One region of the Streptomyces sp. MAI_2237 genome, then DNA from elsewhere that is predicted to be linked to it. Evidence: riboswitches for the same ligand, from Rfam matches in the RefSeq annotation. Region 1 holds a riboswitch; the other holds the start of a gene.
What was found. A riboswitch is a leader RNA that binds a small molecule or an ion and turns the genes downstream of it on or off. The one in region 1 is predicted to bind cyclic di-AMP.

Region 1 (4,960 bases):
GTCCACACGCAGCTGCTGCTCCAGGGACTGGCGGACGAGCTGCAGCTGGTGCTCGCCCCGGTGTTCGTCGGCGATACGAAGGCGCCCCGGCTGTTCGGGCCCGGCGGCTACCAGGGCGGCCGGCTCAGGCTGGTGGACAGCCGGCGCATCGAGGACGTGGTGCTGATGCGCTACGAGCCCACCGCACCCGGCACGGGACCGGTCCCCGCCGCCGCCGACCACCACTGGCTGCGGCTCGCCTGCGCCCTGGCGGCCCAGTGCCCGCCCTCGCGGACGGCCTTCAGCGTCGGCGCGGTCGTCGTCGCCGCCGACGGCACGGAACTCGGCCGCGGCCACTCGCGGGAGGCCGGCGATCCCACCGTGCACGCCGAGGAGGCGGCGCTCGCGAAGATCGATCCGGCCGATCCGCGGCTCGCGGGCGCGACCGTCTACAGCAGCCTGGAGCCCTGCGCCCGGCGCGCGTCCCGCCCGAAGCCGTGTGCCCGGCTGATCCTGGAGGCCGGGGTGCGGCGGGTGGTCACGGCCTGGCGGGAGCCGGACACCTTCGTCGAGGAGGCCGACGGCAGCGGACTGCTGGCGGCGGCCGGGGTGGACGTGGTCCTGCTGGAGGAGCACGAGGCAGCGGCCAAGGCGCCGAACGGCCACCTGCTGGGCGGCTGAAACCGCAGGTCGAGGGGGCCGGAGCGAAACCCTGGTGCTGGGCGTCCCGCGGATGGCGTACACTGGAGTCACAACGACGCGGGGTGGAGCAGCTCGGTAGCTCGCTGGGCTCATAACCCAGAGGTCGCAGGTTCAAATCCTGTCCCCGCTACTGAAGGCCGAGGGCCGGAATCCGGAAACGGGTTCCGGCCCTCGGTTTTTCCTCCCCCGTGCTCCTCGACGCCCTCGTGCGCCGCGGCGACGAACAGCTCGCCTCGCAGCGCGCGATCGCCGAGACCGCCCAGCGCGCCGTCCTGCCCGACCCGGCCGATCGGATCGGCACCTTCGCCATCGCGGCGCGCTACGAGGCGGCGCAGCGGGACGCGGCCATCGGCGGCGACCTGTATGCCGTGCAGGACAGCCCGTACGGCGTGCGGCTGGTGGTGGGCGACGTGCGCGGGAAGGGGATGGGCGCGGTGGTGGCCGTCGCCGTCGTGATCGGGGCGTTCCGGGAGGCCGCCGAGCAGGAGGCGACGCTGGAGGCGGTCGCCGGGCGGCTGGACCCGGCGCCGGCCCGCGAGGGGAGCCGGCGCGAGGGCCTCGACCCCTTCGAGGGCTTCACCACCGCCGTACTGGCCGAACTCCCGCACGGTGATGGCGTGGTCAGGATCGTCGACCGGGGCCATCCGCCTCCGCTGCTGCTGTGCCCCGACGGCACGGTACGTCCGCTGCCCGCCCGTGAGCCCGCCCTGCCGCTCGGCATGGGGGAGTCGGGGGCCTGGCCGGACGGGCGGAGGAGACCCGCTTCCCGGGCGGGGCCACCCTGGTGCTCCACACCGACGGGCTGTGCGAGGCACGGGACCGGCGCGGGGAGTTCTACGATCCCGCGGCGAGCCTGGCGGGCCGGGCCTTCCCCGACCCCGCCGGGCTGATCGCCGTCCTCGCCCAGGAGGTGCACCGGCACACCGGGGACGGCACGACGGACGACATGGCGATGCTCGCCGTACGACGTCACGCCCGGTGATCGGACAGCCGCCCTCCGCATAACAACTGACAGACCGTCAGGCAGCGTGAAGATCCTGGGAAGAGGTCAACTCGCCCGTTTTCAGCCGGTCATGGCCTGTACGTCCACCCCGGAATCGTTAATGATCAAGCCGAACTGCTTGGAATCCACACCCCGGGTCTATTAACGTTCGATAACGCAGCGCGGTCGTCCCAGCCGTCACAAGAGACGGCTCCGTGCGCACGCGCCGAATCCCGCAAGGGAACCGGGGAACCACCACCCTGGGGTGAATCGCGCGGATGCCACCGTGGACCCACGGCCGGTATACGCGCGTAGGAGACCTTCCTGCTCCGAACCCGTCAGCTAACCCGGTAGGCGAGAAGGAAGGAAAGGAGCACGCCCACGTGGCGTCCAACCCGCCTGCCCCGGCAGCACCCTTCGTGCCGAGCACCGAGCCCTTCGGCTTCGCCCCCCGCACCGATGAGGGCCAGTGGGAGGAGTGGAATCCCACCGCGGAGTCCGTACGCCCGGTTCGGGGCAAGCACCGCGTCTCCAAGCAGCGCGGCGGCGGGCTGGCCCGCAGCTCCACGGTCCTCGGCGTCGGCGTCATCGCCGCCGTCGGCGCGGGCGGCATGGCCAGCGCCAACACCGGCAAGCCCCCGGTCTCCATCTCCATGCCCGACCTGGCCTCCGTGAGCCACGTCTTCGGCGACGACGAGGCCCCCCAGGGTTCCGCCACGGCCCTCAGCAGCGTCGGCGTCACCACCGAGGACACCGCGCAGGGCGCCAAGGACGCGGGCGAGGCGCTGCGCGACCGGATCATGGCGCAGGCCGAGGCGCAGCAGGTCCAGGTCGACAGCAAGGCCCAGGCGGTCACCGAGGCGACCTTCTCCCAGCAGGTCGACGCCGCTGCCGCCAAGGCCGAGCAGGAGGCCGCCGCCAAGGCCGCCGACGCCAAGCAGAAGGCGGAGGCCGAGGCCAAGAAGAAGGAAGAGCAGGCGCGGCTGGCCGAGCTGGCCAAGCAGTTCAAGCTGCCGGTCGTGTCGTACACGATCACCGGCACCTTCGGTCAGGCCGGTTCCATGTGGTCCTCCGGCTACCACACGGGTCTGGACTTCGCCGCCCCCACGGGCACGCTCATCAAGGCCATCCACAGCGGCACCATCACGGAGGCCGGCTGGGCGGGCTCGTACGGCTACCGCACGATCCTCACCCTCGACGACGGCACCGAGCTGTGGTTCTGCCACCAGTCGTCGATCAGCGTCTCGGTCGGCCAGAAGGTCGCCACGGGCGATGTCATCGGCCGCGTCGGCGCCACCGGCAACGTCACCGGCCCGCACCTGCACCTCGAGGTCCACCCGGACGGCCAGGCCACCGGCATCGACCCGATGACGTGGCTGCGCGGCAAGGGCCTGAACCCCTGACGGTCCGTACGTCCCTGGAACGGCCGCCTCCGATTGTTTACGGGAAGTTTGCGGCCGTTCCGGAAGACCGCTCTGCGGAGTGCTTGTTGTCGTAGGACATGACTTCTCTTCGCAAGCTCGGCAACTCCGACCTCGAGGTCTTCCCGCTCTCCCTGGGCGGCAACGTCTTCGGCTGGACGGCCGACGAGGCCACCTCCTTCGCCGTCCTGGACGCCTACACGGCGGCGGGCGGCAACTTCGTGGACACCGCCGACTCCTACTCCGCCTGGGTCGAGGGCAACAGCGGAGGCGAGTCCGAGACGATCATCGGCCGGTGGCTGGCGGCACGAGGCAACCGCGACGACGTCGTGATCGCCACGAAGGTCAGCCAGCACCCGGAGTTCCCCGGCCTGTCGGCCGTCAACATCAAGGCCGCCGCGGAGGCCTCGCTGCGCCGCCTCGGCACCGACCGCATCGACCTGTACTACACCCACTTCGACAAGCCCGAGACGCCCGTCGAGGAGATCGTCGGCGCGCTGGACGAGCTGGTGCGGGAGGGCAAGGTGCGGGCGATCGCCGCGTCCAACATCTCCGCCGAGCGCCTCGCCGAGTCCCTGGAGTTCTCCGACCGCGAGGGCCTGGCCAAGTACGTCGCCCTCCAGCCGCACTACAACCTGGTCTCCCGCGACACCTACGAGGGCCCCCTGCAGGACCTCGCCTCCCGCCAGGGCCTCGCCACGGTGCCGTACTACGCGCTCGCCTCCGGCTTTCTCACCGGCAAGTACCGGCCCGGCGCCACGGTCGACGGCGCGCGGGCCGCGGGCGCGGGCAAGCACCTGCAGACCGAGCGCGGCCGGAAGGTGCTGGCTGCCCTGGACGAGGTCGCCGAGGCCCACGGCGCACCGGTCGCCACGGTCGCCCTGGCCTGGCTCGCGGCCCAGCCGACGGTGGCAGCCCCCATCGCCTCGGCCCGCACCCCGGAGCAGCTCCCGGCCCTGCTGGGCGTGGCGGACCTGACCCTGACGGACGCGGAACTGACCCGTCTGACGGAAGCCTCGGCCTGACGGGGCCGACGGGTCTCGTGGCGTGGCGTCCGTAGGCCCGTGGGTCCTATGACTGGTACGGGTTGTACGCGGGGTACGGCGTCGTCGGATACGTGGGGTACGTCTGCTGCCCGTGCGTCCCGTACGCCCCGTAGCCGCCGTGGCCCGGCCACGGCGGTGCCATCACCGGTACCGGCGGGGCCGTCGCGCGTGCCGCGTAGTTCAGGGCCGGTCCCGCGATCTCCCGCCGGTTCCACAGCTCCGCCAGCAGCTCGCGCTCCCGTACGGCGAAGTCGGCGCCGGCCCGCCCACGGCGCCCCCGGTGCCGCAGGAACGCCAGCGACGTGGCGTACGCCTCGTACTGCAGGACCGCCTGCGCGGCCGGCTTGCCGAAGTGGTGGGCGGCGTGGTCGCGGGCCAGTCGCCGCGCCCGCATCGAGCCCAGCGCGAACGGCTCGGCCGGCGTCAGCCAGCCCGCGGCGGCGTAGGCGGGCAGCTCCTCGCGCACGGTGCGCAGCTCGCGCTGCCGCGTCCAGATGACCAGCCAGGTCAGCAGCCCGAACGTGGGCACCATGAAGACGGCGTACACGGCGAAGAATCCGAATTCCCCGAACGTCGAGGAGCCGTTCCACATGGCGTGCATGCCCATCGCGAGCAGCAGGCCGCACAGCGGGATCAGCAGGCGCCGGACGTGCTGCCGCTCGGCCGCCGTCGCGGCGAGACCGAAGCCGATGCCGGTCAGCACGGTGAAGAGGGGGTGCGCGAACGGCGACATGATGACGCGCACGAAGAAGGTCGCCGCCGTCACGGAGGCGATGCCGCGGTCACCGGTGAGCTGGTCGGTGCCGAAGGCGGTGCCCAGGTAGAGGATG
Region 2 (4,960 bases), on a different contig from region 1:
TGGCCGGCGCGGGCTTGCGGCGGGGTGCCGGCTTGTCCGCGGTCTTCTCGGCCGGCTGGGGCTTGCGGCCACGGGAGCTGTTGGCCGTACGGCCGCGCACGATGCCGATGAAGTCCTCCACCAGGTCGGTGGTGGCGTCCTCCGGCCAGCACAGGGCCACGCCCGACTGGGGCGCGTCGGTCACCGGACGGTAGGTGAGGTCCCTGCGGTGGTGGAGGCGGGCCAGGGACTGGGGCACCACCAGCAGGCCGACACCCGCCGCGACGAGCTCGACGGCGTCCTCGGTCGTCGCGGGGCGTTCGAAGGCGGGCTCGCCCGGCGGGGCGTCCCAGTCGAAGACGTCGTCGAGAGGGTGGAAGAGCACCTCGTCGGCCAGGTCGGCGAGGGTGATCTCCTCCGCCGCCGTGATCACGTGATCCTTCGGTACGACGGCCACCGTCGTCTCGGTGTAGAGGGGAATGGCGCTGAAGTACGTACGGTCCACCGGCAGCCGCACCAGGCCCGCGTCGGCCTCGCCAGCGCGCAGCACGCCGGGGGCCTCGGCGGCCGGTACGGGCTGGAGGATCAGCGGGATGTCGGGCAGGCGCTCGTTCCAGATCCGCACCCACTTGGCGGGCGTCGTCCCCGGGACGTACGCAAGCCGGAACGTCTGGGATGCTTCCGAGCCTGTCACCCCGCCAGGTTACCGGCCGTGGTCGGAGGCGTCGTACACGCTCGATACCCTGGACCCCATGAAGTCGCACCAGACCGCCCAGACGATGAAGCCCGCCACCGCGGCGAAGAAGCTGGGTGTGTACCTCGAGGCCACCCCCGCCGAGTTCCGGGAGGGCGCCGTCTCGCGCGCCCAGCTCGACGAGCTCCAGGCGAACCCGCCCGAGTGGCTGCGCGAGCTGCGGGCCAACGGCCCGCACCCCCGTCCGGTGGTCGCGGCGAAGCTGGGGATCTCCATCTCGGGTCTCGCGCGCGGCGGGGTCACCGAGGCCCTCACCACCGAGGAGATCGAGGCGCTGAAGCAGGAGCAGCCCGAGTGGCTGGTCAAGGAGCGCGCCACGCAGGCCGAGGTCCGCAAGGAGGGCGCGCGGATCAAGAAGCGCAACGCCGAGCGGGCGGCCGAGCAGGACCAGGGCCGGCGTTCCTGATCACCCTGCGAGCGAGGGCAGTTCGGTGACTCCCTGTCACCATCTGCGCGCCCTCGGTCCACCGTCGGGGCATCTGACGGTGCGTCACAACGAAGGTCACAAAAGCGTATCGGACATTCCGGCCGTCAACCTTCACACGAGGCGCACAAGTTGGCTAACTTGGCCTCAGGCCGCTCGTGTCACTCCGACGAACCCCGTCGGGAAGAGCGGCCTCCGCCCAATTCGGTACGCCTTCGCGGCGGCCGGAACCGGGGACCCAACCGAACATGGGGTGAATCGGCCCGACCGCCCTTCGGGGCAGGGGCCGTAGGGCATGCCTTCCGGAATCGACCGCCCGAACCCGACAGCTAACTCGGTAGGCGGAGCACGGAAGGAGTACGGCCCCCATGGCGCCGGAACGATCGTCGCGTGCCGGAGGCTTCGGCCTCCCCGGTATGCGCAACTCCGCCCTCGCGACGGCCGCCCTCACCTCGGTGGCCCTGTTCTCGCAGACGGCCGACGCCTCGCCCCAGCCGGGCGACGAAGCACCCAGCCGGGAAGACGTCCAGCAGCGCGTGAGCAGCCTGTACGCCCGTGCCGAGGACGACACCGGCCAGTTCAACCTGACCCGCGTGCAGAACGCGCGCGGCACCGGCGAGCGGGGCGGTCAGCCGCGCAGGACCTCGGACCCCGACCTCGACAACGTCAGCCGGCAGTGGTTCGACATGGCCCGGACGTCCATCGGGCCGACGGTCCCGGCGATCCTCCCGGGCGACCGCACGCCGGCCAGGCGCCCCGCGGCCGGCCGGCCCGCGCGGCCGGTGGAGGCCCGTGCGGCTCGTGAGCTGGAGGCCCCCGCGCGGGCCGTGCCCGAGCTGCCCGCCGCCGGACCCCGGCGCCCGGTGGCCGAGCTGCCCGCCGGTCCGACGGCGGCGCTCCCCGCGGTGCCGCAGCCCCGGCAGGAAGCGGCCACCCCGGCGCCCGTGGAGTCCCGGCAGACCTCGCTGCGCAAGTCCAAGCAGGAGAGCCAGCGCAAGGTCGCCGCGGCCAGCGATCTGCTGTACCGGCACGTCGCCCGGCAGACCTCCGCTCCGCGCCCCGCCGTCGCTGCGCAGCCCGACCGGAGCACCTGGCAGGCCGGCCCGCAGGCGGCGGCTCCCGCCGCGATCGAGGCCACGCCGGCCCAGCCCAGCTGGGCGGCCCAGGTCCAGCAGGCGGCCGCGGCACGCACGACGAACGACTCCGCACCGGCCCAGCCGGACTGGACAGCCACACCCCAGCAGCCCGCCGCCGCGCCGACGCAGCCGGGCTGGGACACCGGCGCACAGCAACTCGTCGCGCAGACCATGGCACCGTCCGCCCCGGCCCAACCCGGCTGGGACACCGGGGCACAGCAACTCGTCGCGCAGACCATGGCACCGTCCGCCCCGGCACAGACCGGCTGGGACACGGGTGCTCAGCAGATCGTCGCGGCTGCGCAGACCGACTGGCGGGACCCGGTGGCGCAGGAGCGGGCTCGGCGGGCGGCCGACGAGGCGCGGCGGTTGCGGGAGCCGTCGGTTCTGGACACCGGCGTGCCGGTGGTCGAGGAGCAGCGGGCGCCGCAGCCGACCGTCCTGGAGACGGGCGTCCCGGCCGTCGAGACGCCCACCGGCACGAAGGCCGACCGTGCCGTGGAGTTCGCCCGCGCGCAGATCGGCAGGCCGTGTCTGTGGGGGGCCGTCGGCCCGGAGTCGTACGACAACGCGGGACTCACCCAGGCCGCCTGGAAGGCCGCCGGGGTCGCGCTGCCGCGCAGCACGCACGAGCAGTCGAGTGCCGGCACGGTGATCCCCCTCGCCGAGAGCCGCCCCGGTGACCTGATCTTCTTCCACGACAACTTCAGCCACGTGGGGCTCTACACGGGGAACGGCCTGATGATCCACGCCCCCGGACCGGGTTCCGTCATCCGTGAGGAGTCGATCCACAACGCCGGCGAGGCGGCGATCCGCATCGCCGTACGCCCGGCCTGAGGTTCCGTCACACCTCCGACCGTCCACAACCGAAGAGCGTTCCGGGCCCCGCGCCGCCAGTCGGCGCGGGGCTCTTCGTCATGCCGTCCCGCTCCACCACACCTGTCGGCAGGCCCTGCACAGGCTCCGTGACGCACGTCGCCGCGGCCATCCCCCGGCTCGACCACTCCTGCGACACGCACTATCCGTGGAACTTCGCCGACGACGTGATCCGTCCGGGTGTGCTGGAGTTCCGCGACGGCCAGGTCGCGGTCCCCGAAGGACCGGGACTGGGCGTGGAGCTGGACCACGAGGCGCTGGGCAGGCTGCACCGGCTGTACGTGGAGTCGGGGGTGCGGACCCGCGACTCCACGGGCTGCATGCGGCGGGTCCGGCCCGACTTCGAGCCGCGACTGCCGCGCTGGTGAACGCCGCGGGCCGCCGGTCCCCCGTCCCGGCGGCCCGCACCGGATCCGGGGTCGGAGGTGAACCGGCCGTCCCCCCGTATCGAACCGCCGGGTCTCCCCCGCCGCGGCCGCCGGAGCGACGATGTGCTGGAGTGTTTCCGAGAGCGTCTTGGTGCCCGTCCGCATTCTGGGGCACCGTGGACGTCGTCCGGTATGGGTACAACTGCGTACGCGGAGTCGGAAACGTGGCACAGGCGCTGGTCGGAGCCCATGAACGCATGCTGTCGGTGGCCGTCGCGGCCCTCAACGAAAGCGAGCCGGAACGGCTGTGGCCGCTGCTGGCCGAGGCACTGCCGGCGCTGTGCGGCGGCGAGACGCTGATCTACAAGCTGGACGAGTGGAACGCGTCCTCGGGCACGGTCGGCATGCCCGCCGCCGTCGCCGACGACTTCGCCCGGCTCGACGCCGAGTCCCTGGGCCTGCTGCGGGAGGGCTACCCCTTCGCGCCCCTGTACACGGCGGGCCGGGACCGCACCCCGGTCACCGCCCGCCGGGCGGCCGGCCGCGCCTGGTCCACGAGCCCGACGGCGCGGCTGATCGGCGGCCTCATGGACGCGGACCATGTGCTGGCGATCCCACTGCCGAAGGCGGGTGGCCCGATCACCGGCTGCATGGTCTACCGCTCGGGTAAGGACTTCACCGACGACCATGTCCGGGCAGCGCGCGAGGTGCAGCCGCTGCTGGCCGCGGTCGACCGGCAGCGGCACCTGCTGGAGCGCCTGCGGCGGTCCGCCGGCAGCGCCCGCGACCGGGCGGCCGACACGGGGCTGACGCCGCGGGAGACGACCGTCCTGCTGCTGCTCACGGACGCTCTGACCGCGGACGCGATCGGCCGCCGGCTCGGCATCTCGGATCGTACGGTCCACAAGCACATCGAGAAGATCTACCGCAAACTGGGCACACGCGACCGCATCAGCACGGTCCTGCGCGCCCAGCAACTCGGCCTGGTGCCCGCACCGTCCGCACGGCGGTAGGGGCGCCGTCACCCTCGGAGCCCGCCATGAAGCCGAACCGCTCGATCCCCGCCGCGACGGTCATCCCCGTCCTGATCTACCCGGACGTGCGCGCGGCGGTCGACTGGCTGGGCGCGGCCTTCGGCTTCGTCGAGCGGGTGCGGATCGGCGAGGACCACCGCGCCCAACTCGCCTACGGCGACGGGGCGGTGATCATCGGAGATGTCCGCAAGGACCGCAGGCCGCCCCGCCCCGGCGAGGTCACCCACTCGGTCACCGTCCGGGTGGCGGACGCCCGGGCCCACTGCGAGCGGGCCCGTGAGCACGGCGCCCGCATCCTCATGGAGCCGACCGACTTCGAGTACGGCGAGCGCCAGTACACGGCCGAGGACCCGGCCGGTCACCAGTGGACGTTCTCCCAGACGCTCGCG

Region 2: it holds a riboswitch for cyclic di-AMP, as region 1 does, so the genes downstream of both, LN251_RS34205 (NlpC/P60 family protein) here and LN251_RS13080 (M23 family metallopeptidase) in region 1, are expected to answer to the same signal.

The regions. Positions count from the first base shown of each region.
Region 1 covers NZ_JAJPGQ010000003.1:622,503-627,462, reverse strand. The annotation lists gene LN251_RS13095 (dihydrofolate reductase family protein) at 1-660, shown strand, start outside; tRNA gene LN251_RS13090 (tRNA-Met) at 738-811, shown strand; partial or broken gene LN251_RS13085 (PP2C family protein-serine/threonine phosphatase) at 870-1,663, shown strand; cyclic di-AMP (ydaO/yuaA leader) riboswitch at 1,878-2,034, shown strand; gene LN251_RS13080 (M23 family metallopeptidase) at 2,047-3,066, shown strand; gene LN251_RS13075 (aldo/keto reductase) at 3,165-4,109, shown strand; gene LN251_RS13070 (PrsW family intramembrane metalloprotease) at 4,156-4,960, opposite strand, start outside.
Region 2 covers NZ_JAJPGQ010000005.1:1,285,650-1,290,609, forward strand. The annotation lists gene LN251_RS34195 (LysR family substrate-binding domain-containing protein) at 1-673, opposite strand, end outside; gene LN251_RS34200 (DUF5997 family protein) at 732-1,139, shown strand; cyclic di-AMP (ydaO/yuaA leader) riboswitch at 1,358-1,517, shown strand; gene LN251_RS34205 (NlpC/P60 family protein) at 1,526-3,130, shown strand; partial or broken gene LN251_RS34210 (enolase C-terminal domain-like protein) at 3,256-3,537, shown strand; gene LN251_RS34215 (LuxR C-terminal-related transcriptional regulator) at 3,795-4,550, shown strand; gene LN251_RS34220 (VOC family protein) at 4,577-4,960, shown strand, end outside.